Regions from separate parts of the Desulfitobacterium elongatum genome, predicted to be linked through region 1. Evidence: riboswitches for the same ligand, from Rfam matches in the RefSeq annotation. Region 1 holds a riboswitch; each other region holds the start of a gene.
The links. Region 1 has a riboswitch for glycine ahead of gcvT (glycine cleavage system aminomethyltransferase GcvT). Riboswitches for the same ligand answer to the same signal wherever they lie in the genome.
Positions count from the first base shown of each region.

Region 2: another riboswitch for glycine. It lies ahead of ACZ42W_RS19165 (ACT domain-containing protein); the one in region 1 lies ahead of gcvT (glycine cleavage system aminomethyltransferase GcvT).
Region 3: another riboswitch for glycine. It lies ahead of ACZ42W_RS00285 (alanine/glycine:cation symporter family protein); the one in region 1 lies ahead of gcvT (glycine cleavage system aminomethyltransferase GcvT).

Region 1 covers NZ_AP038772.1:1,188,830-1,199,313, forward strand. The annotation lists gene ileS (isoleucine--tRNA ligase) at 1-1,030, shown strand, start outside; partial or broken gene ACZ42W_RS05505 (sugar diacid recognition domain-containing protein) at 1,193-1,534, shown strand; gene ACZ42W_RS05510 (methyl-accepting chemotaxis protein) at 1,622-2,047, shown strand; glycine riboswitch at 2,179-2,287, shown strand; glycine riboswitch at 2,290-2,364, shown strand; gene gcvT (glycine cleavage system aminomethyltransferase GcvT) at 2,462-3,562, shown strand; gene gcvH (glycine cleavage system protein GcvH) at 3,887-4,273, shown strand; gene gcvPA (aminomethyl-transferring glycine dehydrogenase subunit GcvPA) at 4,275-5,615, shown strand; gene gcvPB (aminomethyl-transferring glycine dehydrogenase subunit GcvPB) at 5,612-7,075, shown strand; gene pduL (phosphate propanoyltransferase) at 7,344-7,922, shown strand; gene ACZ42W_RS05540 (DMT family transporter) at 8,128-9,096, shown strand; gene ACZ42W_RS05545 (BaiN/RdsA family NAD(P)/FAD-dependent oxidoreductase) at 9,338-10,484, shown strand, end outside.
Region 2 covers NZ_AP038772.1:4,048,668-4,059,151, forward strand. The annotation lists gene ACZ42W_RS19140 (tripartite tricarboxylate transporter TctB family protein) at 1-390, shown strand, start outside; gene ACZ42W_RS19145 (tripartite tricarboxylate transporter permease) at 395-1,909, shown strand; gene ACZ42W_RS19150 (nitrite/sulfite reductase) at 2,355-3,956, opposite strand; gene ACZ42W_RS19155 (cupin domain-containing protein) at 4,205-4,549, opposite strand; gene ACZ42W_RS19160 (DUF711 family protein) at 4,742-6,109, opposite strand; gene ACZ42W_RS19165 (ACT domain-containing protein) at 6,121-6,420, opposite strand; glycine riboswitch at 6,585-6,676, opposite strand; glycine riboswitch at 6,683-6,758, opposite strand; gene ACZ42W_RS19170 (N-acetyltransferase family protein) at 6,935-7,408, shown strand; gene ACZ42W_RS19175 (undecaprenyl-diphosphate phosphatase) at 7,502-8,332, opposite strand; gene ACZ42W_RS19180 (flavodoxin family protein) at 8,514-9,158, shown strand; gene ACZ42W_RS19185 (YjgB family protein) at 9,311-9,997, opposite strand; gene ACZ42W_RS19190 (LysE family transporter) at 10,183-10,484, opposite strand, start outside.
Region 3 covers NZ_AP038772.1:45,349-55,832, forward strand. The annotation lists gene ACZ42W_RS00260 (S1C family serine protease) at 1-248, shown strand, start outside; gene rlmH (23S rRNA (pseudouridine(1915)-N(3))-methyltransferase RlmH) at 506-988, shown strand; gene ACZ42W_RS00270 (MBL fold metallo-hydrolase) at 1,195-1,893, opposite strand; gene ACZ42W_RS00275 (VOC family protein) at 2,020-2,388, shown strand; gene ACZ42W_RS00280 (DUF2156 domain-containing protein) at 2,499-3,440, shown strand; gene ACZ42W_RS00285 (alanine/glycine:cation symporter family protein) at 3,577-4,956, opposite strand; glycine riboswitch at 5,113-5,202, opposite strand; gene ACZ42W_RS00290 (CarD family transcriptional regulator) at 5,485-5,970, opposite strand; gene rnk (nucleoside diphosphate kinase regulator) at 6,343-6,759, shown strand; gene ACZ42W_RS00300 (glutamine--tRNA ligase/YqeY domain fusion protein) at 7,062-8,720, shown strand; gene ACZ42W_RS00305 (putative NPN-dependent ornithine cyclodeaminase) at 8,840-9,925, opposite strand; gene ybaK (Cys-tRNA(Pro) deacylase) at 10,204-10,484, opposite strand, start outside.

The sequences.
Region 1 (10,484 bases):
TACGCATGGCTTCCTCGTTGATGAGCAAGGTAGAAAGCAGTCTAAGTCCTTAGGGAATGGTGTAGATCCCTTACAGGTTATCAAGGAAATGGGTGCTGATATCTTAAGGCTTTGGGTTTGCTCGGCAGACTATAAAAATGACGTGGCCGCTTCCCCTCGAATCATGAAGCAGATGTCTGAAGCCTATCGGAAAATCCGCAATACCCTACGGTTCCTTCTCAGTAACTTGAATGATTTTGATCCGGAAAAGGATCGAGTCGCCTATCAAGAACTACCGGAAATCGATCGCTGGGCCCTTCTCCAGCTGAATAAAGTGATTGACCGTGTTCTTCAAGGGTATGATAAGTATGAATTCCACTGGGTTTACCATACCGTTCATAATTTCTGTGCGGTAGAACTCAGTGCTATCTATCTCGATATCGTCAAAGATCGACTTTATGTCGAAGGGAAGAATTCCACGCTCCGCCGTGCCTCTCAGACCGTGCTTTATGAGCTTCTTAATGCTGTAGTACGTCTAGTGGCACCGGTCTTGACCTTTACAGCGGATGAAATTTGGCCTTATATTCCTGGTGTAAAGGAAGGATCCAATATCCAAATCGAGGAGATGCCAAAAGTTAATCCTGAATGGATGGATGAAGCACTCGCTGAGAAATGGAATACCCTTCTTGCTGTAAGGTCAGAAGTAACAAAAGCACTGGAAAAAGCGCGCCAAGACAAGCTCATTAATCATCCCCTGACGGCTCAAGTTGATCTCTACCCCACTGCTGAGCTGAGTGACTTCCTGAAAGGGATTCCTAATTTGGCGGAAATCTTCATTGTCTCTGCAGTTCAATTGCACGAGGCAAGTGAAGAAAAGCCAGAAGGAGCAACACTTGCTGAGACACTTGAAGGACTAAGTATCACTGTAAACTCGGCAGCTGGAGAGAAATGTGAACGCTGCTGGATGTATCATACCGAAGTAGGGAATAATTCGGAGCATCCAAGCTTATGTCCACGTTGTGCCTCTGTTGTAGGCTCTATTGCAGAATAAACTAAAGGACTTGGGAGAATTTCTCTTCCAAGTCCTTTAGTGCAAAAAAATATAGACAAGGGTGTAAGAAATGAGTACTATAAAAATAGTATGTTAATTTAGAATAGTGTGATACAGAGTGCGACCCTAAAAAAGAGTTGCTGAGGTAGGAGATGAAGGTGCATGAAGCTCACGGAAAATCTTGCTCATCGTATTGTGGATTTAATTTATTCGGAAAGCGGCTTTCACGGCATTGTTTGTGATCCCAGTGGGAAGATCATTGCGGATTCAGCAAAAAAACGGATAGGAATGGTTCATAATGGGGCACTTCGCATCATGACGACTCCGATCCACGAAATCGCAGTGACCAAAGAGGATGAGGAAAATTCTCAAGGGCAGCGTGAAGGGTTTAACATTGCTATTCGACTGGAGGGACAGAAGGTAGGCACCTTTGGAATTGCAGGGCCCTTGAAGATTGTCACACCTGTCGCCAAGGTAGCTGCGGGAATGATCGCTTCCACGATGCGTGACGAAGAATTGAAAGGAACGCTTAGGGAGCAGGTTGAACGTTTAGGACAAGCACTAGAACAGGCCGCCGGTGCCATTCAAGAAATGGCAGCCTCCTCAGAGGAGGTTGCAAGCGTCAGCCAAACCGTAGCCTCTGTGGCACAGGACGCTCAACAACAAGTAAAAGCCACAGGGAATGCCTTAGAATTTATTCGACGCGTTTCCAAACAAACCAATCTCTTGGGATTGAATGCGGCGATTGAGGCAGCCCGAGCTGGAGAGCAAGGAAAAGGATTCTCTGTTGTGGCGGGAGAGGTTCGAAAACTTGCTGACGAGAGTAATCGTTCGGCTAATGAGATTAATGAATTGCTTATACAGTTTCAAGGAACGATGGAGCAGATTACTGAAGGAGTATTTCAGAATAATATCATTACACAGGAACAAGCCCGGGCTACACAGGAGATTACCCGAATGGTCGAAGAGGTTCAACAGGTTGGAAATGAACTGAATGCCCTTGCTCAAAAGCTTTAGCTCGTAGGATGCAGGAGTCTTAGTGGCAGTTAGTCTCGAAAAGAAACTGAAAAATCTTTTTTTACCTAGTAGACGAATAAGCCCCTTGGCGACTATAATAGAGTGGCAAAGGAAAAGTGAATATGTTCCGGATGATTTCAGTAGGAGAGACTCGGCAAAGCCGGGCGCCGTAGGAGAAACTTCCTGATGATCGCTCATTCAGGAGGGGAAGCTCTCAGGCAAAAGTACTGCTGGAAGACGGGACTCTGGAGAGTTTCTCGTAAGGAGAACACCAAAGGGGAGCCGAAAGGCGAATCTCTCAGGTTAAAGGACAGAGTTGCGCGATGCGCGATTTTCTGTCTTTTTTTATTTAACAATTCTTATCATGATTTTCTAAATTTCGTGCATACTCAAACTTTAAGGAGGTGTCTGAAAGTGACAGAACTCAAAAGAACCCCCCTTTATGAAGAACATCAAAAAGCAGGAGCCAAACTTATTGATTTCGGGGGCTGGGAAATGCCGGTCCAATACGCAGGTGTCATCGAAGAACATAATACAGTAAGGACCAAAGCTGGACTTTTCGATGTATCCCACATGGGAGAGGTGGACGTCAAAGGAAAGGACGCCCTTGCATTTGTTCAGTACATAATCACAAATGACGTAACGCGTATCCAGGATGGCCAAATTCTCTATTCTCCGATGTGTTATTCCAATGGGGGAATCGTTGATGACCTACTAGTTTATCGTTATGATGGGGAACATTTTTACATCGTAGTTAATGCCTCCAATGCCGATAAGGACTTCGCTTGGATGCAGGAGAAGGCAGAGGGATTTAATATTCAATTGGAAAACCGTTCAAATCAAGTTGCCCAATTGGCTTTGCAGGGACCCCTCGCAGAGAAAATTCTCCAAAGACTCACTTCTGTAAATTTGGCAGAAATCAAATATTACTGGTTTAAACACGGTGTAGTGGATGGAATCTCTTGTCTTATTTCTCGGACCGGTTATACCGGAGAGGACGGGTTTGAGGTTTATCTTGCTCCCGAAAAAGCGTCCCAGCTCTGGAGAAAAATTCTTGAAGAAGGTTCAGCCGAAGGAATACAGCCGATTGGACTTGGTGCACGGGATACCCTTCGTTTCGAAGCTCGGTTACCCCTTTACGGCAACGAACTTGGCCCAGATATTTCTCCTTTGGAAGCAGGGCTTGGTTTTTTTGTAAAGCTTGAGAAAGAAAGCTTTGTCGGGAAAGACGCGCTACTTGAACAAAAGGAAAAAGGGGTTCCCCGTAAACTTGTCGGGCTGGAAATGATTGAGCGCGGGATTGCTCGTTCCCATTATCCGCTTCAAAAAGCTGGAGAAGAGGTAGGCTTTGTAACCTCAGGTTCCTTCTCCCCAACCTTGGATAAAAATATTGCGCTTGGACTCATTCGTGCAGACTTAGCGCAGCAGGGAGAAACTTTGGAGGTTATCATTCGGGGTAAGGCGGTCAAGGCACAGATAATTCCGTCGTTGTTCTATAAGAGACAGAAAGCGTGATTCTCCAGGATTTCGTTTTCCACCGTTCGCTCCGTAAGCTACGCGGAGCAAACTAATCGCTCAAGTTCTCCGCTCCGACGGGTTCCCGGCCAAATCGGCGTCCATGCCTCGTGGCCGGTTGGAAACGTCGTGTTTCCAACCCGTCTCCGCTGCATACTTTTCGCGAAGTTTGCTTTCCTGCTCGCTTAGAAGCCGCTCTCTTTTGTAAAACGAAATCCTTGGGTATTATTTTAAGGATTTAGGCTTTTATAGACTAAGTTTTTAACGAGAATCAAAATTAAGCTAAGTATCAAGTATCAATAATAAGTTTAGGAGGATGAATTTATGAATCCAGTAGAATTAAAGTACAGCAAATCCCACGAGTGGGCGAAAGTTGAAGGGAATATCGTAACTCTCGGAATCACAGAGCATGCTCAAGAAAGTCTAGGGGATGTTGTTTTCGTAGAACTGCCAGAAAACGGAACGACTGTAGTCGCAGGAAGATCCTATGGGACTGTAGAGTCTGTCAAAGCAGTTTCTGATATTATTTCTGCGGTCAGTGGAAAAGTAGTTGAATATAATCAAGATGCTCTGGATGCGCCGGATCTCTTGAATAGCGCCCCTTATAGTGATGGATGGTTGATTAAGGTAGAAGCCGATGATCTTAAAGACTTAGATGAGTTGCTGACAGCCGCTGAATATGAGGCGTTTCTAGCGGAGGAGGGCCATTAAGATGAATTATGTGCCGAACACGGCGAACCAGCAGGAAAAAATCCTTGCCCGGATCGGAGTAAAATCGATGGAAGAGCTTTTTGCGGATATCCCGGAAAGCGTTCGGCGCCAGGCTCAGTTAAGCATCCGAGGTGGAATGTCTGAATTTGAACTCGTGAAGCATGTAAAAGGGCTTGCCAGTAAAAATACAACGATCGATGACTATGCTTCCTATCTCGGAGCAGGTGCTTATGAACATTATATTCCAAGCTTTGTCGATCAACTTTTGCTTCGTTCCGAATTTTATACAGCCTATACACCCTATCAACCCGAGATTAGCCAGGGAACACTTCAGGCGATCTATGAGTATCAAACTCTCGTCTGTGAATTAACCGGAATGGACGCAGGGAATGCCTCGATGTATGATGGAGCTTCCGCTTTAGCTGAGGCTGCCTTGATGAGTTGCGACGCGACTCGTCGGAGTAAAGTCCTAGTTCCCCAGACGATTCATCCAGAGTATCGGGAGGTTCTAAGAACCTATCTACCGCCGCGCGGAGTGGAGATTGTCGAGATTCCTTTCGAGAACGGTGTTGTCGATCTTGAAGCTCTCGAAAAGGTCCTGACAGAGGAGGTTGCAGGAGTTCTAATCCAAAGCCCGAACTTCTTCGGCTCAGTCGAGAAGGCAGAGAGCATTGGACAGCTCGCTCATGGCAAAGGGGCTCTTCTCGTGATGTCCGTGAACCCCGTTTCCCTTGGACTTCTTAAGTCTCCTGGAGAGTTAGGTGCGGATATCGTCGTGGGCGAGGGGCAACCCTTCGGAAACCCGCTTAACTACGGAGGAGCCTATCTTGGATTTTTAGCCTGCCGTGATAAATACGTTCGTCGCATGCCTGGACGTATCGTGGGTGCCACCAAAGACAAGAACGGGAAAAAGGGTTATGTCTTAACCCTCCAAGCTCGAGAACAGCATATCCGTCGTGAGAAAGCGACCTCAAATATCTGCTCTAATGAAGCGTTATGTGCGTTAGCTTTTACCATCCATTTGGCTGGGTTAGGGAAGAAAGGCTTGAAGGAAATGGCGAATCTTAATCTCCAGAAGGCACACTATGCAGCTCAAGAGATTGCAAAACTCCCAGGGATGAGCGTCGCCTTTTCCTCTCCATACTTCCATGAGTTTGTTATAGAGACAGAGGTTAGCCCTTCTAAAATCAATGAAGAACTCCTTAAACATAAGATTATTGGTGGTCTCGATTTATCCCGTTTCTACCCTGAACTTGACCATCATCTCCTATTCTGTGTAACAGAGACAAAGAGCAAGGAAGAGATTGATAGGCTCGTGGCCAGAATGGGGGAAGTAAAATGAAAGCTTTAGAACCACTTATTTTCGATCAAAGTGGGGAGGGTAGAACAGGGGTAAGTCTTCCGAAATGTGATGTCCCGGAAATCCCACTCGATAGCTTACTTCCCTCTGAAGTTCTGAGGGAAAAAGCACCCGATTTACCTGAGGTCGCTGAGGGGGATGTCGTTCGCCACTTTACCCGACTTTCAACCTTCAACCATGGAGTAGATACCGGCTTTTACCCGCTTGGTTCCTGTACGATGAAGTACAATCCGAAGGTTAACGAAATGCTTTGCCGTCTTCCTGGGTTTACCCAGCTTCACCCTTATCAGCCGGAAGAGTTAACCCAAGGGTCACTTCAACTGATGTTCGAACTTCAGGAGGATTTGGGAGAAATTACCGGGATGGATGCGTTCACGATGCAGCCTGCAGCAGGTGCCCATGGTGAAATGACGGGGATTCTCATCATCAAGGCGTATCATGAACATCGCCAAGATAGCAAACGGACTAAGGTTATTGTTCCGGATTCTGCTCATGGAACGAATCCAGCGACTGCAGCAATGGCGGGCTTCGAGATTGTGCAAGTCCCTTCGAATGAACGGGGTGGGGTGGATTTAGAGGCTTTACGGCAAGTAGCAAATGAAGAAGTCGCAGCCTTAATGCTTACCAATCCGAATACCCTCGGTTTGTTTGATGAGAATATCCTCGAGATTGCTAAGATTATTCATGATGTCGGAGGACTGCTCTATTATGATGGAGCGAATGCGAATGCCATCATGGGAATTGCTCGTCCAGGAGACATGGGCTTTGATGTCGTGCATATAAACCTTCATAAGACGTTCTCCACTCCACATGGTGGGGGAGGTCCGGGTGCAGGACCTGTCGGGGTCAAGGAATTCCTTGCGCCATATTTACCTAAACCTGTAGTCATTCGTACTCCAGAGGAGAAATATTACTTGGATTATGACCGTCCACTTTCCATTGGCCGTGTACGTGCTTTCTATGCTAATTTCTCCGTGCTTGTCAGAGCGTATGCTTATATTCGGGCCTTAGGCGGGGAAGGGCTCACGAATGCTTCAAAAAATGCCGTACTCAATGCTAACTTCCTTATGAGTATCTTGAAAGAACATTATCACCTGCCCCTAGATCGGGTTTGCATGCATGAATTTATCATCACTCCGAAGAACTTGAAATCTTATGGCGTGCATACCTTGGATATTGCAAAAAGGCTCTTAGATTACGGATATCATCCTCCGACGATTTACTTCCCGCTCATCGTAGAGGAAGCGATGATGATCGAACCCACTGAGACTGAGAGCATGGAAACTCTAGAAGAGTTTGCTAACGTATTAATTCGGATTGCCGATGAAGTGAAGAACGATGCAGAACTCGTTAAAAATGCTCCTTACAATACTTTGGTCACCCGCTTGGATGAGACAGGAGCTGCCCGGAAGCCAGATCTTCGCTGGCGAAAAAGTAATTAGTTTATTTTTATTATGGCATAATGCCACTTAAATTCCTTTATATTCCCTTTCCGCTTCGTGCGGGGAGGGATTTTCTTTAAGAAATAATGGCGGCCTAAAAATTGAGAAATAGTGAAAAGTAATTCTGTTCATAGGTCATGTGTTATTATATTTTGGGGAATCTTAAAGTTAAAAGTTTTTAGAAAAATGGATTTTGGCGAAAATAGGAGTATAATGTATTAGTAACATTTACCGAGTCAGAAAAATACTAAACCAGGAGGTTATTATAGTGGAAGCATTTAAAGTACCTGTCGGAATATCCAATCGTCATCTTCATCTATCCCAAGAACATATCGAAATCTTATTTGGTGCAGGTCATCAACTCACTCGTACAAAAGATTTAAGTCAACCAGGACAATTTGCTACTGAGGAGACTGTAACCATAGTCGGTCCAAAGGGATCAATGCCTAACGTTCGGGTACTTGGCCCAGCCCGCAAAGCGACTCAAATCGAGCTCGCAGCCACTGATACCTTTAAGTTAGGGGTAAAGCCGCCTGTACATGATTCTGGAGACCTTGATGGAACACCTGGCGTAGAAATCGTAGGTCCAGCAGGTAAAGTCCAACTTGGACAGGGAGTAATCATTGCTGCTCGCCATATTCATATGACTCCAGAAGATGCACAAAAGCATAACCTTAAAGATGGAGATCATGTTAAAGTTTCAGTTCCAGGACCTCGTGCGGGGATCTTTGAACGTGTCTTGATTCGTGTCAGTCCGAACTATGCTTTGGACATGCATGTAGATACCGATGAAGGAAATGCTTTTGGACTGAAAAACGGGGATCAAGTAGACGTTATTCTCGACTAAAAGAAAATTCCTTGTAGCATTAGAAAGCCACGAAGTACAGATCAACGTACTTCGTGGCTTTTGATGTTTATCTTTTGAAGAACATGACACAGGTAAAAATGCTCTGGAGGATGGAGCACAGTTTCTGAACCTATTGCTCAAAGCTTCAAATTGGACTACCATTGGTATAAGCGATTTTTAAAACATCGAATAAGGAGAGAGAGCAGTGAGTGGAAAATTCAAACTCGTAACGGCTATGCTTACCTTTGGCAGCATCGGGGTTTTTGTGAAGGAAATTAATCTCTCTTCGAGCGAAATTGCGTTTCTAAGAGGAGTCATCGGCAGCTTATTCTTATTTTGTGCTAGTTTCTTCGTCCGACAGAAGCCATCCCTTCAATCCATCAAAGAGAATGGCCTACTTCTCGGTTTCTCAGGCGCAGCGATTGGCCTGAATTGGATATTTTTGTTCGAGTCATATAAATTCACGACGATTTCAAATGCAACCTTAAGTTATTATTTTGCTCCAATATTCGTAATGATCTTAGCCCCTTTTGTCCTTAAGGAAAAACTTACCCGTCTCAAGGTAGGATCTATCATTACTGCTATGATCGGACTATTTCTAATCGTGAATATTGGGGATAATACTGCGGCGGGTTCCTATAATCACCCGGTCGGTATACTCTTTGGCCTTTCAGCGGCGGCTCTCTATGCCAGCGTCATTTTAATGAATAAATTTATTAAGAATCTGTCCGGTTATGAGACGACCTTAGTTCAATTAATAGTCGCAGCTTTGGTCCTCTTACCCTATATTTTAACGAAAAAGCATATGAGCTTTTCCGACCTGAATTCAAGCTCCATCCTTTTAATCCTTATTCTCGGTATAGTCCATACTGGAATTGCTTACTTCTTATATTTTACAGCGGTCAAGGAACTTAAGGGACAGACAATCGCTGTCTTAAGCTACATCGACCCGATTTCGGCAGTGATCATCGCTGCGATATCCTTAGGAGAGAGCATGAGTTTTATTCAGATGATCGGAGGAGTTTTGATACTTAGTTCGACCTTTTTGAGTGAAAGACTTGAGTCGAGACATATTAAGGAACCCATCGCCTGGGGAGGCCCAATCGTTATGAATACCAAGCAAGAGCTGGATCGAGCTTTTAAGGATCTCGAAGAAGATACATTCGTCAAATAAAAAGGGTGAATTGGATCAGACTGCTGACACAGTGCTTTTGTCAGCAGTCTTTCTATACTTCGGGTACAGTTAACAGAAGTAAGGGCTGGTAGTATAATGGGAATATAATCGATCGGATGAGCAAAATAGAAGTAAGCGTGAAGAAAGTCGTAGTGTGTGACGACGGACGCTGCATAATCGGGTACAATATATTATGTCTAGAGAAAGTTATGAAAGTGGCTTTGTCATAAGGGGGATTACGATGTCCAGAGGAGAACAAATTAAGATTATTGTGGTGGGAGGAGGGGCAGCGGGTTTATTTGCTGCTGTGATTGCCGGTCGCCAAGGGGCTCAGGTCACCATTTTAGAGAGAAACCAGCGTGTGGGTAAGAAGATCTTAGCCACGGGTAATGGTCGCTGCAATTTAACCAATACGGATATGCATATCTCCCATTTTCATGGTGTGAATCCTAAGTTTGCATATAGTGCCCTTAATGCTTTTGATAATTTCCAGGCCATTGAGTATTTTGAACAATTGGGTATTACCCACAAGGTTGAGGAGGAAGGAAAGGTCTTTCCCTTCTCTAATCAGGCTTCAAGTGTCTTAGATGTGCTACGCTATGAATTGGAGCGGCTAGGAATAGAGACTATCATTGAGGCAGAAGTGAAGGAGATTCGAAAACTCGCCAAGGGTTTTGAGGTTTTTACGAAGGATGGTGCCAAATACTTTGCGCATCGTGTGATTCTCGCCACGGGAGGAAAGGCAGCCCCTAACTTAGGGTCAAATGGCAGTGGCTATGCCTTAGCCGAACAACTTGGCCATCATCTCATTGAGCCCTTTCCCTCTCTCGTACAGCTTAAGCTCGCCGAGCCTTTTCTTAAGCAGATCAAAGGGATCAAATTTGAGGGGGATGCGGAGATCATAGTTAAAGGCAAAACCCTGGCTAAGGCTCAAGGGGAATTATTATTTACTGAGTATGGCATATCTGGCCCGCCTATTTTCCAATTAAGTCGGACGGCTGCTGAAAGACTAAAGATGAACCAGGAAGTTTGGGTTAAGGTCGTGCTTATCAATCATATGCCAAAGGATAAACTCATTAACTATGTGATGAAACGCTGGCAGTGTAATCCTGAAAAGAACGTCTCCTTTAGCTTTGTCGGTTTTATTAATAAACAACTCGTGCCGGTATTGCTGAAACAGGCTGGAATTGAAGATGTTAACAAGCCTGTAGCACTTTTAACGACTCGTGAGAAGGAAAATATCATAAATATCTTGCAGGATTGGCGCTTCAAGGTTACTGGTACCAACACTTGGACTGCGGCTCAAGTAACTGCAGGTGGAATTGATGTAAGAGATATCAATCAGAACACCATGGAATCTAAGCTAGTACCTGGTCTTTTCTTCGCCG
Region 2 (10,484 bases), 1.9 Mb from region 1:
CAAGTGGGTACTATTGAACAACCTGGCGCGGGTATGATGCCCGCATTCTTTGCCATAGCTTTACTCATCGTTTCAGCCTACAATGTTTATAAAACCTTTAAGGAAGCATCTCAAGAGGAATCGCAAAGTTGGTTCCAATTGGCACCTGTCGGTGTAGCGATTAGTATTGTTATCTATCCGTTCATTTTAAAACCCTTAGGCTACCTCATCTCTACGTTTATTGTGCTCTCAGCTTTGTTACTTATTCTTCGTTTTAAATCGAAATGGGTATCTTTAGTAACGGCTTTAGTCTCCACGCTTGCCTCTTATTGTTTATTCGCGCTTGTTCTGAAAGTGATCTTACCGGGACAGTTCCTTGAAGATCTTATTTCAACCTTAATTAGGAGGTGAGAGAATGGATGTATTACAGCAATTACTGATGGGGTTTACAACAGCTGCAACACCTATTAATCTTCTTTATGCCTTGTTCGGTGCATTTATTGGAACGATTGTTGGGGTGTTACCAGGAATCGGGCCTTTGGGCTCGATGGCTATTCTCTTGTCTTTCACCATGAATATGGATGCAACGACCGCCATGATATTCTTTGCGGGAATTTACTATGGATCTATGTACGGAGGATCTACGACTTCAATTCTCCTCAATATACCTGGGGAAGCCGCTTCTGTCGTTACCTGTATGGATGGATATGAAATGGCTAAGAAAGGACGAGCTGGAGGGGCATTAACGATTGCTGCGATAGGTTCTTTCATTGCAGGTACAATTAGTATCATTGGTCTTATGTTTGCAGCTACTGCATTAGCAGACACAGCCCTTAAGTTCGGTCCTCCTGAATTTTTTGCGATTGGGGTCGTTGGGCTGCTTGTCCTTGTCCGTTTAAGCGGAGGTTCTCTCCGTAAGAATATGTTGATGATGCTTTTCGGTTTAGCAGTGTCTACTATCGGAACGGACAAATTGATAGGTGTATCTCGCTTTACCTTTGGAATTACGGAACTGGGGCAAGGCGTGGAATTTCTCCCTGTGGCCATGGGACTTTTTGGTATCGCCGAAGTCATGCTTTCGGTTTCAGAGAAAGAAGGATATGGCCAATTAATTAAAATTAAAATGCGTGATTTACTTCCTACGAAGAAAGAGCTAAAGCATTCTGCTGGTCCGATTTTTCGGGGGTCTATTCTTGGCTTCTTTATAGGGCTTTTGCCTGGCCCTTCACCTGTTATTTCCACTTTCGTTTCCTATATGACCGAGAAGAAATTGTCCAAGCATCCGGAAGAGTTTGGTAAGGGTGCGATTGAAGGGGTAGCTGGACCGGAAGCAGCCAATAATGCGGCTGTCGGCGGTGCCTATGTCCCTTTGATGGCTTTGGGTGTTCCGTTTACCCCAGCGATGGCAGTAGTGGTGGGAGCAATGATGCTGCATGGAATTACCCCTGGCCCCACTTTGATCGCAGAACGCCCTGACCTGTTTTGGGGGGTTATCGCGAGTATGTATATCGGTAATATCATGCTCCTTATTCTAAACCTCCCGCTTGTTCAAATATTTGTCAACGTCATGAAGGTTCCAAAGCCACTGTTATTTCCACTTATCGTTCTTTTTTGTCTCGTGGGTGTTTATAGCGTCAATTCCAGCTTTCTTGATCTCGCAGTTCTTGCCATCTTCGGAATTCTGGGCTATTTCCTTCGTGGGAGAGGCTATGAACCGGCACCTTTAGTCTTAGCCTTAGTTATTGGACCGATGATGGAAATTGCTTTCAGACAAGCGTTAATGACCTCCCAAGGAGATTTATCTATACTTTTTATGCGCCCAATCTCTGGGACGTTGTATATATTGACAGTCCTTATCTTGGTTGTTCCTGCAATTTATAAATATATTCGAAAGAAAGGAACAGGAACATATGTAAGTAAAGGCGCTTAAAGTTTTTTTGCAAAAGCATCAATGGATATGATTACATCATATATAAATCCTTAAAATATCGAAAAGCCGGGGGCCTTCCGATAGAAGTTCTCCGACTTTCCGATATTTTCTTTTTTTTGATTCAATTCTTGATCTATTGAGATGCTATTTCTGTTCTTTAAGTATTTCCTTATTAAAAACCCAGGAGTGATTTTTCATGTCTCTACCTCTAATCACAACCTGATTGCCCTTCACCTCGACATATAATCCATTGACCTGAGGCTCGCGAGTTCTCCCCCCTTTTCCATCGGTAACAATAGTATAGTGCACAGCACCAGTGTGGACAGTAGTAAAGGGTTGGTTGTCAGTATTGATACTTGTTTCATCAAGTGGGCGATGGGTGTGTGAGGTAAACAGAATAACTTCCGGATAATGAGATAGTATATCCCGAAGCTCTTTACCTTGTCTAATTCAAATGGGGATTAAGAAGGTCTTGAAACGCTTGAGCTCCGAGCCGAGAAACAAAATCGTGAAATTCCTCCTGATGTCGTTTATTGCTTTTATAGAATTCGATAAACTCAACCAAAACCTCTGGAACTTGAGCAGCGGGAACCGCTCCTTCAAGAGGTATTGCAAACCCAGCATCAATCCCTAATTGCCCTCCTATAGAGAGTTCAAATTTCTCGACAGTTTCCCCATTCCATTTTCCGAGCATCCCTCTTAAACCAATATCCGCAATGTGTAATTGAGCACAGGAATTCTGACAACCATTGACATGAATACGCAAGGGGGTATCCAACTCAAACTTTTCATCGAGATATTGAGCAATTTTCAAGGCAAAATTCTTAGTCTCGACTGGCGCTAAATTGCAAAATTCCTTACCCGTGCAAGACATCGTGTACCCTATAAAGGATTTTGGGTACGGAGTGAATTTCACGATGATCGGTTCAGCGAGGAGGGCCTCAATAGTCTCAGTGGGTATATTAGCCAGCACCAGATTCTTCGAATTACACGTTCGAAGAGAGCCATCTCCGTATATATCTGCGCACTGTGTAATTTCAAGCAGATCCTCTGCAGATAATCGTCCGACAGGAACGGATAACCCCACATAATTGAGTCCTGGTTGCTTTTGAGGATGAACGCCATAAAAATATCCTGCATTCCACCCACGGGTTAAGTCTATCCCTTCACTTTCAAGAGGACCAGTCAGTTTTAGGAGCTCGGTTTCAAACTTCTCTCTTCCCCAATCCGCCAGGAGAAACTTTAATCGCGCTTGTCGTCGATTACTCCGATAGCCGTAATCCCTAAAGAGGGTTGCCACTGCAATGGAGACCTTTAATACGTCCTGGGGATGAATAAAGAAATTCAGCCTTTGGCCAAGCTGAGGTTTAGATGAGAGCCCGCCACCAACATAGACATGAAATCCATAAACTTCTTTCTCGCCCTCTCTCTTAACTGCCGGTGTAAATGCTATATCATTGATTTGTGCATGTCCCGTATTATCGACATTGGCTGAAATCGAAATCTTAAACTTTCGTGGAAGATTCGAGAACTCTCTGTTCTCCTGGAAATATTCAAAGACTTGCTGAACAATCTCTCGAGTATCCATTGTTTCATCAGGGTCAATTCCTGCGAGAGGATTTCCTATAACGGTTCGCGGACAGTCGCCACAGGACTCAATAGTATGCAGGTTGACTTGTCTAAGAGTATCCATTATTTCAGGAAGGGTTTCTATCGTAATCCAACGAAATTGGATGGCCTGACGCGTGGTCAAGTCAATGATTCCCCGTCCATATTTTTTTGAGATATCAGCTAACACACGAGCTTGCTGAGAATTCATGACCCCACCAGGAATCTTTACCCGCAATAGAAAATATCCTTCAGTTCGCGGTCTCTGGACATAGACCCCCGCCCACTTTAAGAGATCACGTTCTTTAGGTGTGATGGATTCAAAACCCGATTCTTTGTATTCTGAAAGCTTTTCAAGTATATCCAAGCCATCTTGCTTCAGTTTCAATTTTTCAAAGTCATTCAGCTCATCATAATCTTTTTCCCAAACTTTGCCCATATTCAACTCCCCTTATTCATAGCGAATTACTAGGATAGTAAATCATATTTTGAAGAATACTATGAAACAGGGAATTTGTCTAGCTCTAATGTAAATATTTAAACGAAAAAAGCTAGACTCGGATTCGAATAAGGAAATCATGTAATTATTCACCATAACTTAAGGGTAAGAAGCTATTCAAGTTGCTCCTTACCCTTTTCGACTGATCACTACGCATTCAAGAAAAAACATATAAGTCAATCCCTTTATTACTCTTTTGGCTTTTTGATAACCGTTAGAAGCATCTTAAACCTTTTACGGGCTTCTAGGCTATGTGGAATATCCGAGGGCATAATGACTGTTTCCCCTTCTTTAACCGTTAGAACTTTATCTCCGATGGTGATTTCCGCTTCCCCATCGAGAACCTGAACCAAAGCATCTCCTGAAGTCGTATGTGTACTTATTCCTTCCCCTTCATCCAGGGAGAATAAAGTAATGTTTACTGCAGGGATTTGAGCAATTGTCATGCTGATAACTTGACCTTGTTTGTATTCGATAAGTTCTTTAAGATTGAGAGCTTGTGAGAATTCAATATTTTTCATGATATTAACCATTTAAAGTCCCCCTTTAAATTATCTTTTAGCTTATGACTTATTCTAACCCTTTTAGCATTTAAAATAATGTGATTGGAATCACTTTAAAATGAAAATATTTCCTCCTCACTCTTACCCTCCATATAATTCTTTACCCCGCATCACTCGACTCAGACTTGATCCTAGTGATACGGGGTAGTTTTCGTGTAAATCTTAGTTTGATAAACTTGTAATGGGAGCGGGAATCCTCCCTCCACGCCTTATAAACTGACGAGAAGAGAAAGGGTTAATCTTAATGACGGGTGCTCCACCAAGTAGCCCTCCAAATTCAACTCGATCTCCAGCCTTTTTCCCTATCGCCGGAATCACTCGAACTGCAGTCGTTTTTTTGTTGATCATTCCAATGGCTGCCTCATCAGCAATAATGCCCGCAATCGTCTCTGCCTCAACATCCCCTGGGATTGCAATCATGTCTAGTCCAACGGAACAAACACAGGTCATTGCCTCAAGCTTCTCTATGCTTAACGCTCCTGTTTCTACGGCATAGGACATCCCCGCATCTTCAGAAACCGGGATGAAAGCCCCGCTCAAACCTCCCACATGAGAGGAAGCCATGGCTCCACCTTTTTTTACCGCATCATTTAATAATGCTAAAGCAGCAGTAGTTCCATGAGCACCACAGCGTTCCAAGCCCATATTCTCTAAGATTTCGGCAACGCTATCCCCTATAGCCGGCGTTGGAGCCAACGAAAGATCAACGATTCCAAATGGAACTTTTAATTCTTTGGAAGCCTCGCGCCCAATCAACTCACCCATTCGTGTAATTTTAAAGGCTGTGCGCTTGATCAAATTGGCCAGTTCCCCTAAATCCGCATCCGGGTGTTTTTTTACAGTATGTGCTACAACACCAGGACCACTTACTCCTACGTTGATAACAACTTCCGGTTCTCCCACACCGTGGAAAGCCCCCGCCATGAAGGGGTTATCCTCTGGAGCATTGCAAAAGACCACTAGCTTAGCTGCAGCAATCCCGTCCTGATCCGCAGTGCGGTGCGCGCATTCGAGAACGACTTGTCCCATCTTTAAGACGGCATCCATATTTATTCCAGCCTTCGTCGATCCGATATTCACTGAAGAACACACGTATTCGGTCTCCGCAAGGGCCTGGGGAATCGCTTCAATCAAGGCTTCATCTCCGCGGGTTAAACCCTTTTGGACCAGCGCCGAAAATCCTCCTAAGAAGTTAATACCCACTGTTTTCGCAGCCCGATCCAAAGTTCTCGCCAAGCGAACCATATCCTCTGGATGAAAATTAGATCCCAGCAGGGCCACTGGAGTGACTGACACTCGCTTGTTGACAATTGGAATCCCGTAGCGTGCAGCCAAGCTTTCACCAACACTCACCAAATTTTCTGCTTGGCGAGTAATTTTATCGTAAACCTTCTGCTCCACGCGCTTTATGTCATCCCCAGCACAATCCAATAAACTGATACCCATGGTTATCGTACGAATATCTAGATTCTCATTTTCAACCATTTCAAGGGTCTGTAAAATTTCATGAGGTGCCAAGTGCATTTTCATGATAAGCCTCCCTATACTCTGTGCATGAACGAAAAAATATCCTCATGCTGTACATTAACTTTCAAGCCCCGCTCCGTTCCTTCGCGCTTCAATTTCTCGGTAATCTCAGCTAAGGCTACAGAGGATTGACTGACATCCACGATCATAATCATGGTAAAAAAACCTTGCAAGATGGTCTGACTAAGGTCCAATACGTTAATTGAATTCTCAGCTAAACGCCCTGTTAACCAAGCAATAATTCCGATTTGGTCTTTTCCCAAGATTGTAATAATGACCCGATTTGATTTTTCATGTGTTGTTTCCAATGGCATTTTTCTTACCTCTTTTCCATCTTCTTTTTGCAGTCTCTTCCTTATCATTCCCATTCATCCCACTAAAAAAGAGCCAAATCAGATTTTGATTTGACTCTGGAGAGTACTTTAAAGAATATTTTTAAAAAGGAAATAAGACAATTCCATGAATTATCCTCATCAAAAATATATCCTCTGTCCTTTTGCCTGAGAGATTTAACAGCTATAGCTGTTTTGCACCTTCGGCGTCCTTTCGGAACTCTCCAGAGTCCTGTCCGTTTCCAGTTCCACTTCATTTAAAGTACCTGAGAGTATAACTCCGTCGGTGGGCGTAACCGCCACTCTCCTGAAAACATCATCCAGCCCTATTTAATATTAAAACGTATTATAAACACAGTTACAAAGAATTGCAACCCCAACTTCTCATGAGGGGATCTACTAAAGCTGCAAGTTGAAAAAGACTCAATTGAAAAAGTCCAGCCTTCAGCTTATGATTATTCAATAGCAAGGACATTAGGTACGAGGAGGAGTTTCGATGAATATAAGAAAAGCAATCCTTGACGACTACGCTGGAATAATTGAACTATACTCAGAACTTGATGGATTGCATCGTTCGAATCACACAGAACTCTTTATACAGCCCGAGGGACCTTCTCGGTCGAAAGAATATATTACCGATTTAGTTCATGGTAATGATAAGGCTCTTTTTGTTGCCGAAGAGGATTCCCAGATTATTGGTCTAGCAGAGTGCCTCATCATGAGGTCACCAAACTTCCCTGTCATAAAAAAAAGAGAATGGGTTCAGCTCGATAGTATTGCAGTAAGGCATGATTACCAGCACCGAAATATTGGCTCTTCCCTTTTAGACGTCGTCATTCAATGGGCTCAAAGCATGAACATCGATCGGATTGAAGTAAAAGTGTATTCCTTTAATACGAATGCACTTGAGTTTTATAATAAAAATGACTTCAAAGATTTGGCCAGAATAATGTATCTGAATCTGGAATAAGAAATGTACATATATACTTCTAGAAGCAACTGCAAGAATGAGACTTTTTCTATGACCTTTATATGCCACTCGTTGTACATCTATAGAATAGAATTATAAATAGATCACATAGATTAAAGCAGCTAGCACAATCCGATAAAGCGCAAACGGCACAAGCTTGATTCGGTTAATAAGATTTAGAAACAAACGAATAAAAAGTAATGCGAATACAAAGGCACTGATAAAACCAACGATGAAAAAGGGTAAGACATCAAGCGTAAAGTATTGCCAATTTTTCAAGAGAGATAAACCACTTGCTCCTAACATTATCGGAACAGCCATGATAAAGGTGAAATCGGAGGCAGCGCGGTGACTCATACCTAGAATGACTCCTCCCGAAATGGAAGAACCCGAACGCGAAAATCCCGGCCATAAACCTAAACATTGAAAAAGTCCAATCCCGAGTGCTTGTTTATACGTTATTTGGTCTACTTTCTCTACTTTAGGTTCTTTTGGTCGGACCCAATCTGCGACTATCATAAGAATGGCCCCGATGACCAGTCCTATGATAACCGTTTCCACTGAGAATAAGTGCTCATCGATAAAATCCTCGAAGGCAACCCCAAGTACCCCGGCTGGGATCAAGCCTACAATAACTTTCTTGAGGCTTAACCTATCCCTTTGTTTCGAATTCAGGGTCTGTTCTCTGTGTAGTCCTAAGAGATTCATAAAACGCTCTCTAAACAAGATAACTACTGCTAAAATCGAACCCAACTGAATAACAACTTTGAAGGTATTGGCCACTGGCGCGGTAAATATTACTTTCGAATGAAGCCATAAGTCATCGACAAGAATCATATGACCCGTTGAAGAAACGGGTGCATACTCCGTTAAACCTTCGACTATTCCTAAGATCAATGCTACGAATAATTCCCACATGTTCATTATTTATTGTTCCCTCCGTATTAAGTCTTCACGGACTACTTTAAATGCAAAGCTGTTAAATGTCTACCTTAGCTCAAGCTCAAACCCTTAATGAGTACGAACTTGTTGTATTTGTCCCTTCCCCTATAATGATAGTATCAGTTAACGTTAACTGAGTATTGAATTGGAGATGATAAGAGCTATGAAAGTAATCGCTGTTAACGGGAGTCCTAGAAAAAAATGGAATACCGCTACATTATTGCAAAAAGCGCTTGACGGAGCAGCATCTATAGGCGCTCAAACTGAACTAATCCATTTGTATGACTTGAATTTCAAAGGTTGTACCAGCTGCTTTGCCTGTAAAAGGAAGGATTCCAAGCATATTGGTCACTGTGCTATGAAGGATGACCTAACTAATGTCTTGGGAAAAATTCTAGAATGTGATGTCCTCCTTTTGGGTTCACCCATCTACTTCGGAAATATCACCGGAGAAATGCGTTCCTTCTTAGAACGTTTGCTCTTCTCCAACCTTTCCTATAACGAGGGGCATCGTTCAGTTTTTGAAGGAAAGATAGCTTCAGGTTTCATTTATACGATGAATGTCCCGGAGGAAATTCTGAAGCAAGTAGGCTACGAAGCAGTATTTCGCTCTATCGCAAATAGCCTGCGAATCTTGAACGGCACTTCAGAGTATATCCTCTCCACTGATACCTACCAGTTTGAGGATTACTCCAGATATGAAGCCTCCAGGTTTGACGAAAAACACAAATCTCAAGTGAAAGCAGAGCAATTCCCCCTCGATTGTCAGAAAGCCTTTGACATGAGCGTTAGACTAGCAAGCATCTAAGCAATAATATTCATCAGATCCTGCAATCCTCAAGCTTGCAGGATTTAATTTATTACGTGTAGAGCGTAGCGAGGATTCGCATCCTCAGGCCAAATTTTCAAGTTAAATGGGTCCCCAGAAGATATCTTCTGGGGACCCATTTTTGTGGAGCCCTACCATTGTCGACCTGGGTCGTTTGCCATACTATTTACTGTACCTTGAGGATAAAGAACGAGATAATGATCCATCATGGGATCAGGATTACTATTAGTCGGTTGTGGAAATACCAGCTCGATTTTAAATTCTTGTCCTGCAGTATACCCAATGATTTCTTCCCCATTAACTTTTACATCATAAGCAGGAGTTCCATATACTTCTTTAGTCATAGTGAGGGAGAGTAACTGCAATTGTTTATCGTAGGACCGTACCTCAAAAATTTGCATACCTTTATTAAAGCCAAATACGCTAACATGACTTAAATATGTCGCATAATTCCCTTTAGCAGCAGGAACCCAATCGACTTTATCCGGTTCGCCCCATTTTTTCTTTACATCTTCCAAGACACTTGTCTTTGCAGGAAAGTCGCAATTGATGACTTTCCCTTGCTCAGCTAGCTTCTTCATGTTCAATAACAATCCTTGAGAAGGATTAGTAGCCTGAGTTGAAGATGACGGAGTTGTTTGGGGTGATGGACTCGGTTGAGTCGATTGATTTGATGAAGGCGTCTGAGTAGCCGAATCAGTTTGTGAGGGGGGATTCTGAGACTGAGAATTTGATGGAGAACATCCGACGAGAAGAGTTAGAACGAATGCAGTAATCATCCATTTTAAGGCCATCTTATGAGCTGCTTGTGTAATCATGATAGTCTTCCTCCCTAATACCTCTGTAACGTTTACGTAATTACAGGCTGTTGGTTGCTGGTTGCTGGTATTTTCTCCGAATATCCTGCAAAAATTTAGAGAGATTGCTCTTTTTATCTATTAAGACGCTATTGAAAGCCCTGTTCTGACAAATCGAGAATAGTTTTAAAACTTCTCGTAACTCGTTAGCCTACGAAAAACTGAACTCCTGAATCGATGAAATAAATCGCTATCCCGATCAAGAACAATCCACAAGCCCAAAGAATAGTTCGGTAAATAACGGGGGTAAATAAGTGCCGACCGGTCGCGACTGCACCTGAAACTAGGCTATACCAGATTAAGTCCGAAGAAATGTGCCCAAGATAAAAACTTGTTGATCCTAAAATCCCGTTCTTCCCTGCGAGAACGAGAGAGGTTGTACCCACTGTAGCCCACCAGAGAGACCAGTATGGATTTGAGGCAGAGATTGTCGCTCCTAGGAGAACGG
Region 3 (10,484 bases), 1.1 Mb from region 1:
CTGCCCAACAGGGCTGGCCAGCGGGAGCCTATGTATCCCAAGTCTCTGCAGGAGGCCCTGCCGACAAGGCTGGAATTCGAGCCGGAGACGTATTGGTGAAAATTAATGGAGTAACGGTTAAGAGTTCCTTAGAGCTGACTCATGAATTGTTTAAGTTTAAATCGGGGGATAGCATTACCGTCTCCTACTATCGGAATGGAGAGACGAAAGATGTTAAGCTTACTTTGGTAGAGTTAAAGCCTCAGTAATCACTTAAATCAAGCCATAGCGCCATGGGCGCTGTATCGATGGGTATTATACAGGTTGAATACATTTCGAAGTTAATAGAGTGAGTAGGATAAGGGAGGGTATGAGGCTATCTCATGATCCTCCCTTGTTGTAGCCATTACCTGATTAAGCGAATACATTCAACTAGGGCTTTCCCTTAGTAAAGCTAACAACCCGAAAGGCAGTGTCTTTCGGGCATAAGCCTAATTATATATATTTAGAGTGATGAGGTAGTGTAATGCTTCAAGTAAAAGTGATTGCAGTTGGGAGAATTCGTGAAAAGTTTTTGCTGGATGGAATTAAGGAATACACAAAAAGGTTAAGTGCTTACATCCGTCTTGATATGATGGAGATAGCTGATGAACCCTGTCCAGAACGGCTTTCACTAGCCGACGAAGAACGCGTTAAACAGAAAGAAGGAGAACGAATCCTAAAAGGTATTGGGTCTCAGGATTATGTCATTTTACTGGATCTCAAGGGTAAAGAGTTTTCTTCTATAGGCCTTTCTGAGTATATAGATCAGCTTGCAGTCAACGGTCAAAGCAGTATCGTATTCATTATCGGAGGTTCGCTCGGAGTATCAGAAACGGTTAGACAAAGGGCCGATTACCGCTGGTCCTTCTCCCAGTTAACCTTTCCCCATCCCCTCATTCGGCTTATGCTCCTGGAGCAGATTTACCGAGCGATGAAAATCAGTAAGAGTGAGCCTTATCATAAGTAACACTAAACGAGTATGCCCTGCATCAAAAGTGCGGGGCATACTCAATTAGAAGCAGGTACCACTGCTGAAGACATATTCGATACTAACTGGCACTGGGACACCTATAAGTATGAATTATACAACGACTCAAATTCCACCGAACTTATCTACCATGGGGTATAAAGTTAAACTGGAGGCGTAACTAAGCTACATTTAAGTATCCCTTATTAGAGTGAGAACTTTTGGCCTCTGTGGGTAATTTCAATGATTTGAGTGGGGCAATCTTTCATTTTATCCGCAAATTTTCTCGGTGTAATAAAATCATCTCCAAAGTGCATTGGTACAAGAACTCGTGGTTTGATTTCTCGAATAAAGTATTCTGCTCCTATTGAGTCATACTGTTCCAATCTCGGATCAACGGGGAAGAAGGCGATATCGATGTCTTCACCTTTGATCTTTAGTATTTCGTCTTTGAACATTCTCTCAGCTTTCTCGATTTCCGCCTGAGGGTCACCGCTCCAGTACCACCAATTCAGATCTCCAGCGTGGAAAATATGAGTTCTGTCAGACTGAACTAGAAACGAAACACCTTCATCCGTAGAATTGTAAGCTTTGATGGTTATGTCATTGACGCTGATCTCCTCATAGGGAGATATGAAGGTGATATTGTCCTTCTTTTGAGGGATACTAGGGTCTCCCTCAATATCGCTACTTAATATGTACTGGATATTGGGTCGCTCTTTCTGCCATTCAAAGAAATGGGGGTTATAATGGTCTGAATGGACATGTGAGGAAAAGACATAAATATTTTTATCCTTGAGATCAACCGAGCCTTGATAGTAGTCGAATATGAATAAATTCTGCTCTGTCTCGACGCTAAAGCCGCTATGATAGATATACTGAAAATTAAGGTTTGAATTTTCCATCTAAATCACCTCGTAATGGATTATACAATAATTAATCGTTATTATTTGTCTTCTTCTTAGAATTTTACTACAATAAGAGTAAAAGAAATATCGTTGAGTGCGTAAATTAAGAAAGGACGATAGTATATGAGATTTAAGTTTGACCACAATAATATTAATGTCCTTGACCTTAAAAAGAGTCTTAACTTCTATAAAGAAGCGTTAGGACTTGTAGAAGTTAGACGGCTTGAACAAGAAGATGGAGAATTTATCCTTGTCTATCTTGGGGATGGCTCTTCCAGTCATACGCTAGAGCTAACCTGGTTGAGAGATAGGGCAGAGGCTTATAATCTGGGAGAGAATGAATTCCACATTGCTTTGACCGTTGATGACTTCGAAGCGGCCTATGAACACCATAAACAAATGGGATGTATATGCTTCGAAAATAAGGAGATGGGAATATACTTTATTAATGACCCGGATAATTATTGGGTGGAAATTCTCCCTAGACGGTAGGTGATAGATACACACTTAGATAAAAAGGTAATCTACGTGAGAGATTACCTTTTGTTGGGTTAATCCCATTTTTGAAATGGAATAGATAAGAGTTAATATGGGTGGTAAAGATGATTAAATTTAAAGCGTTAGGCCTTGAAGATAGAGCCTTATTCCAGAAGTACCTTAAAAATTATACATTTAAAACGTATGAGTATTCCTTTTTGACACTCTACTTATGGAAAAAGTATTGTAATGTAGAATATGCGGTGATTGACGATTCGCTCGTTCTAAAAAAGACTGAAGAAAAGATTGGATCGTTCTTTATGCAGCCTATTGGTTTTTCTGAGGAAAAATTGTCCGGCATAATCGAAGAACTGATCAAAATCAAACAAGAAGATCCAGGATTCAAAGCTCTATTTAGGGATATTGAAGAACCCTTTATGAAACAGTTGACAGAGATTTATGGATCAAATATCTTGTTCCTAGAAGATGTTAAGAATTTCGACTATATCTATGAAACAGAGAGATTGATTCATCTTTCGGGAGAAAAGCTGCATAAAAGGAAAAATCACTACAATCAGTTCATCAATAGCTATAGCTACGAAGTAAAGGATATTCACGATCAGGTAGTTATCGATGATTGCTTGGGTTTCGCAAGCCGATGGTATGAGAACCAGAAGGTTAAAAGTAGGCAGCTCCTTTGTGAGCTTGAGGGGATCAGAGACGTCTTAAACCACCTTGAGGACCTCGAAGTTATTGGTATGGCAGTGTATGTCGATGGGAAAATCGCTGGCTTTACTTTTGGAGAGATAGTAAATAGTAAAATGGCGGTCATTCATATCGAAAAAGGGAATACAAAATATAAAGGTATCTACGCCTTTATCAATAAAACCTTCGCAGAAAATTATTTGCACAATGTCATGTATATCAATCGAGAAGAGGATTTGGGAATACTCGGGTTAAGAAAGGCCAAATTGGCCTATGATCCTATAAAACTTGAGAAAAAATTTATTGTTAGCCCCATTTGTTGTGAGACGGGTTATTCGGAGAGAATGATTATCAGGGCTTAAAAGTTGAAAAGAGGGACCTGTTCCCTCTTTTCAACCCGTTTAGACCCTCATGTTCATAGATATTCTAGGAAATGCCAAAGGCAAAATAAAAGCACGACCCGCATAAGGTCGTGCTTCCTATTCTGCATGGTAAATTTTATTTTCCGCTGAGGCGAATAGGCTCGTCTGAGACCTCATCCAAACGCTCTTCCCAGAGATACTTCTTTGTTTCTGATACAATGACTCCGCTTAAGAGGAGTAGCGCTACGAGGTTTGGAACCGCCATCAGGGCATTCATGGCATCAGCCATATCCCATACCAAAGCAAGTTTCATTGTAGAACCCACGAATACAGCGATGACCCAGAGGATGCGGTAAGGCATAATCGCTATTTTCCCAAATAAGTATTCAATCGCTCTCTCACCATAGTAAGACCAGCCCAGGATGGTTGAGAATACGAAGGTTAAAAGCCCTACAGTAAGAACAATCGGACCAACCACAGGAATTTGAGCAAAGGCCATATTGGTCAGTGCAGCACCTTTTAAGCCCTCTGCGGCCGCAGGATTTCTTATGATGCTGCTTACTACGACGATACCGGTCATTGCGCAAACAACTACAGTATCCCAGAAGGTTCCGGTAGAAGAAACCAGAGCCTGCCGAACAGGGTTTCTCGTTTGAGCTGCGGCTGCTACGATGGGGGCTGATCCTAATCCAGACTCGTTGGAGAAGAGGCCACGAGCAATACCGTAGCGTGCAGCCATCATTACGGATGCTCCAATGAAGCCGCCACCAGCTGCACTAGGGGTAAAGGCAGATTTGAAGATTAAAGAAATGGCAGGAGCTACATACGCAGAATTCATAGCTAAAATGACAATACAACCAAGGACATAAAAAATGGCCATGAACGGAACGAGTTTCTCACACACGTTGGCAATGGACTTAACTCCACCAATAATGACGACACCAGTGAGGACTGCCATAATAAGACCGCTGATATAGGGAGAAACGGTAAAAGTATCATAGACCATAGTAGATATCGAATTGGCTTGAACCATGTTACCAATCCCAAAGGCGGCAATCGAAGTGAAGATACAGAATAACACAGCAAGCCATTTCTGACCCAGCCCGTTTTCGAGTGCATACATGGGTCCACCGAGCATTGTCCCATCAGAGGTTTTGACTCGATATTTGACAGACAGTAGGGCCTCAGAGTACTTAGTTGCGATACCAAATACTCCTGTAAGCCAGCACCATAGTACAGCGCCTGGACCGCCCAAGGCAACCGCGGTAGCTACACCGACGATATTACCAGTACCAATGGTTGCAGCCAAAGCTGTGGTAAGGGCACCGAATTGACTTACATCCCCATCAGCAGATGTGTCCTTGGTTACAGAGAGTTTAATTGCCTTGATGATGTATTTTTGGATGAAGCGTGTTCGAAACGTTAAAAATAAGTGCGTACCAAAAAGTAGAATCAGCATTGGGGGGCCCCAGAGGTAATTGTTTAACCAGAGAATAAAATTGTGAAAGCCTTCCATCGTTTTGTCTCCTCCTTTATTTCCTCTAATCTTCTTTGTTGCAGTCTCTTGAGGGACTGCTTTTATTTATAAAAAGAGCCAAATCGTAAAGGATTTGACTCTGTAGTGTAAGTATAAGTCTAAGAAGAGATCGCTTAAAAGCTGTCCCTTAATAAACATTCATACTCTGTCCTTTTGCCTGAGAGATTTACGAAAAAATACATTGCCCCTTCGGCGCCCGATTTGGGTCTCTCCAGAGTTCTGTCAATCTACGGTCTTACTTAAATTCAAGTGCCTGAAAGTTTAACTTCTTCGGCGAGCCATAAGCCACTCTCCCGTAGATATCATCCAGTAATTATTCAGTTTTTTAGTTAATTATTTAATATTATAGTTTCGCTTACCCTTTTATTCAAGGGAATTCTTGGGAAGCTGGCTATGAATTATGTATACTTTCAAAAAGAGTCTTCGAATTCCAGAAAGAGAGAACTAGAGCCGTCCCTTTGTTACACAAAAAGAGACCAATCAATTCACATTGAGTTGGTCTCTAACTTAGATATTGATGACTTTATCCAACATATCTATAGCTTGCTCCTTTGGAACTTCTTTGACTTGGATAAATTCGCTGGTCAAAATTCGGAGGGCGTTTTCCAACATCGTTTTATCTTCAGAACCTAGCTTCTTAATTTTACTTTTCCGCATTAAATCACGGATGATCTCAGTTCCTTTGTAAATATCGCCTGACTTTATCTTGTTTTTATTCATATCTCGACGATATCTCTGGTTATCATCACTTAAGGGGTCGGTTTCCCCATTATACAAGTCGTCGAGTACATTTTGTAGAACATCGGGTTTGACGACCTGTCGAATGCCTAAATCATTTGCCTTTTCAATAGGGATCATTATTTTCATTCTGATGTGAGGGATATTTAGGAAATAGTAAATTCGGTTTTTTCCTAGGACTTCCTTTTCTTCGATGGCTTCAATTACGCCTGCACCATACATAGGATAAAGAACCTTATCGCCAACTTGAAACAATAAACCCACCTCCTATGTGACTCGTTGATTACATCTAAGTATATCATGCTTTGACATTCAATGCAAAATAATTATTTTACCATATTGTAAATTAAAATGTCAATACCGTTTTTTCGAAAATAATGATAAAAAGACTGGATTTTCCAAAAATATATGGTCTTACCCTAGAGATTTACTGTTTAGACAAATTCATCTCGAAAGAGAGGACCCTTGAGAGTAAAGGATTTACATATCTAGGAAAATAATCTATAATAAAACCTAGATGGACTCATCATATTCCCACATTTAGAGTCGAATAGGGTATAAAACAGCGGCTATCAAGCGAACGATAGTCGCTCTATGTTTATTGAGAAAAGGAAGGATAAGGACAAAATGGCTAGAATAATTGACATCACATCTGCTGACCGTGAACGTCTACTTAAACTCATTAACAAAGAGAGGGAATTCGGATCGGCTAAGAATAAGGACTATTTAAAAGATCTCGAACATGAATTGGAAAAAGCGAATATCGTATCCTCAGAAGAGATTCCACCGGATGCCATAACTATGAATTCGAAGGTTCTCTTGAGGGATTTGGACTCAGGGGAAGAAACGATGTATACTCTTGTCTATCCAGAGGATGCTGATTTGCTTGAAGACAAAATATCAGTATTGGCACCTGTAGGGACAGCTATCCTTGGGTTCCGAGAAGGAGATATACTTGATTGGAAGGTTCCAGCTGGTATCGTCAAGTTAAAAGTGGAAAAGATTTTATATCAACCTGAAGCCGCAGGGGACTATGAGCTCTAACTGAAATGGCGGAGAGACAAACGAGTCAGGAACTAAAGCAGTGTCCTGACTCTTACCTTATCTTAAATGAAGTGGATGAAAAGCGATGCGTTAAGAGAAGTGAATTTGGTAAGACTAATAGGCAAGACTTAATCAGCGATTGGATTCTCCGAGAAACTCTTTGAAGAATAATGTCTTATGGCCAAAAAAGAGGGAAATTAAGCTAAGGTGTAGAATAAAATCTTTTTAATCAGAAATGAATTGACACCGTATCGAAGATACACAAGCAAAGGGTGCGAATTCGGTAGGAAAGGTTGAGAACAGTGGAAAAGGAAAATAAGTCATCGAATTTCTTGCGCAATATTATCCTCGAGGACTTCAAGACGGGAAAGGTTGATCATATCGTAACCCGCTTCCCTCCAGAGCCGAATGGATATTTACATATCGGGCACGCAAAATCAATTTGCCTAAATTTCGATTTAGGAGATGAATTCAAGGGAAAAACAAATTTGCGTTTTGATGACACGAATCCGGTAAAGGAAGATACGGAGTATGTAGAGTCCATCAAAGAAGATGTGAAGTGGTTAGGCTATGATTGGGACAACCTCTTTTTCGCCTCAAATTATTTCGATGAGATGTATAAACGAGCCCTTCTTTTGATTAATAAAGGGAAGGCCTATGTTTGTGATCTTTCTGCAGAGGAAATTCGTAAAAATCGCGGGACCCTGACTGAGCCTGGTAAGGAAAGCCCTTGTCGGGATCGAAGCGTTGAGGAGAATTTAGAGCTTTTTGAGCGGATGCGTCAAGGACAATTCAAAGATGGAGAAAAAGTGCTCCGTGCCAAAATAGATATGTCCTCTCCAAATATTAATATGCGTGATCCTATCCTTTATCGGATTGCCCATGCGACTCATCATAATACAGGGGACAAGTGGTGTATCTACCCAATGTACGACTATGCCCATCCTCTGGAGGATGCCATTGAAGGGATAACTCACTCAATCTGTACCCTAGAGTTTGAAGATCATCGTCCTTTGTATGATTGGGTTATCCGTGAATGTGAGATGGAGCATGTTTCTCATCAGTATGAATTTGCTCGGCTGAATATCACTAACACAGTTATGAGTAAGCGTAAGCTTAAGCAACTTGTCGATGAAAAGGTTGTGGATGGATGGGATGACCCTCGCATGCCAACCATTTCCGGTCTGCGTCGTCGCGGCTATACTCCGGAGTCTATTCGGAACTTTGCACAAGCTATTGGGGTTGCCAAGGCAGACAGCGTTGTCGATGCAAAGATGCTCGAGCACTTTATCCGTGAGGACTTAAAGCTAAAAGCTCCACGGACCATGGGAGTGATACACCCCTTAAAAGTTGTGATCACCAATTACCCAGTAGGGCAAGTAGAAATGTTAGATGCTGAGAATAACCCAGAAAATCCAGAAATGGGAATACGCCAAATTCCGTTTTCTAGAGAAATCTACATCGAGCAGGATGACTTTATGGAGAATCCTCCTGCAAAATACTTTAGACTTTTCCCGGGCAATGAAGTACGCTTAAAGAATGCTTACTTTATTAAGTGTGAAGAGGTCATTAAAGACGAAACAGGGAATGTGGTAGAGATTCGGTGTACCTATGATCCAGAGACAAAAAGCGGCTCCGGGTTCACGGGCCGTAAGGTCAAGGGGACGATTCATTGGGTCGAAGCAACTCAGGCAGTACCCGCTGAATTTCGACTCTATGATTCTTTAATTCAGGATGAACAGGAAGAAGAGGAAGGAAAATCGTTCCTTGATTATATTAATCCGAACTCTTTAGAAATCATCCAAGGATTTATCGAACCGAATCTGAAAGAGGCCAGACCACAAGAAAAGTTTCAGTTCTTCCGTCATGGCTACTTCAATGTGGATACAAAATATACGACCCCAGAGAAAATTGTCTTTAATCTCATTGTTTCTCTGAAGAGCTCTTTCATTATTAAGTAAAAACTGGAAAAAATAAAAAACTCTCTTGAAGATTTCTTCGAGGGAGTTTTTTGTGAGTATACGCTGAAGAACCGTTAAAAAACCCTAAAGAAGCTACACGACCCCAGAACTTTCATACCTTAACTCAGATTATTATTTAAATTCACAAGAAAATCCTGAACATTCGTAACTATTGTCGTCACTTCGAGAGACCCACGGTCTCTGAGCTTATTCACTGCAAATTCTGCGACATCAATAGAGTAGATATAGACGGGGCGAATGTCACCGTCTTTGTCAGTATATGCAGGTGTCATATTCCCCGCAGCTATGGTATGGAGTTGAGTAGCCAGACAAATTAAGGTGGTTGCTTTCCGAGTATGTTTTCGCATCTCATCTTGCGCTTCATAGACATTGGGGAGTACAGGGGGAAGTGGGCCATCATCGCGAATGGAGCCAGCTAAGACTATAGGAACTTTTCTTTTCAAGGCGGAATAAACGACACCTTCAGTAACGTTCGATGAATCTATAAGATTTCCCAAGGAGCCTGCCTTACGAGCCAGGTTAATTATATCGAGATGATTGTAATGCCCATTGGGCTGGGATTCCTGGGTGTAGGTATTTTGGCCTAGAGCGGTCCCTAGGATGCTCGCCTCAAGGTCGTGGGTAGCCATTGCGTTTCCCGCAAGGATCGCATTCACATACCCTTTATCGATTAAAGCTGCGAGTGCCGCCCGAGAATCGTAATCAAAGACGACTGCAGGACCCAAGACCCAGACAATATAGCCCTGCTCCTTTTCATGGCGCAATAAGTCATAAAGATTATTATAATCTTTTGAATAGGCCGTCTCACGGGAACGACCGGAGCGGAAAGCAAAGACATCGGTATTGCCATCCTTCGAGGCAAAGCCTTCAGCATAGACATAGATTCCTTCGCTCCCATCCTCTGTTCGTCCAAGAACAACACGATCTCCCATTTTGAGATTGCGAAATTCAATGATTTGGATGGAACCATCTTGAAGGAGAACTGGGACACAGTCCATTCGACTCTGCGAGGCAAGAATCCATTGGTCGTTAATCTTAAAATACTCGGGATAGATCGACATTGCATGGAAATTCGCAGGGGCGACTCCATCCTGAAGGACTTCAGCGAGGAAGGCATTTGGAGCACTTGCAAAAGGTTCGCGATTGAGATCAGGCGGGATAAAATGGGGAAGCTTAAAGCTCATAGAAATTCTCTCCTTTGAAACAGTTGTCTATAAACGCTAGTCTATCGATATTATATACAACTTGATTCACATCATATGTATTAAGTGAGATAAGAATTAGACGATGTGTTATAAGTCTGGATCTGAAACGCCTTTGCCATAGTGAAGCCTATGACCTAGAAGATAAATCGCGACTCCCGATAGATGGCAAGGTATAACAGATGAGAGTAAATAAATGAGCGTGAACACTGGGTAAGACATAAAAAAGGAATCCTTGAGGATTCCTTTTTTGGTATACATTATGAGGGATTAGATATTGGGCCGGGTTTTCCCTGAGTTACTCTGAGCAAATCCTGGGATAAGGCAAAGATCTGTAGGCCCCGTGTTCCAGCACTTAGGGCTATTTTTTCTTGGGTTAGAATATCTTCTTGAAAGTAGACTGGATATTTCTTTTTGGTTCCAAGAGGAGATACTCCTCCTCTAATGTAACCGGTAAGGGGTTGGACGTCCTTGAGATGGACCACTTCTACTTTTTTGTTACCACTCACTTGTGCTAAGGACTTCAGATTAAGTTCATAAT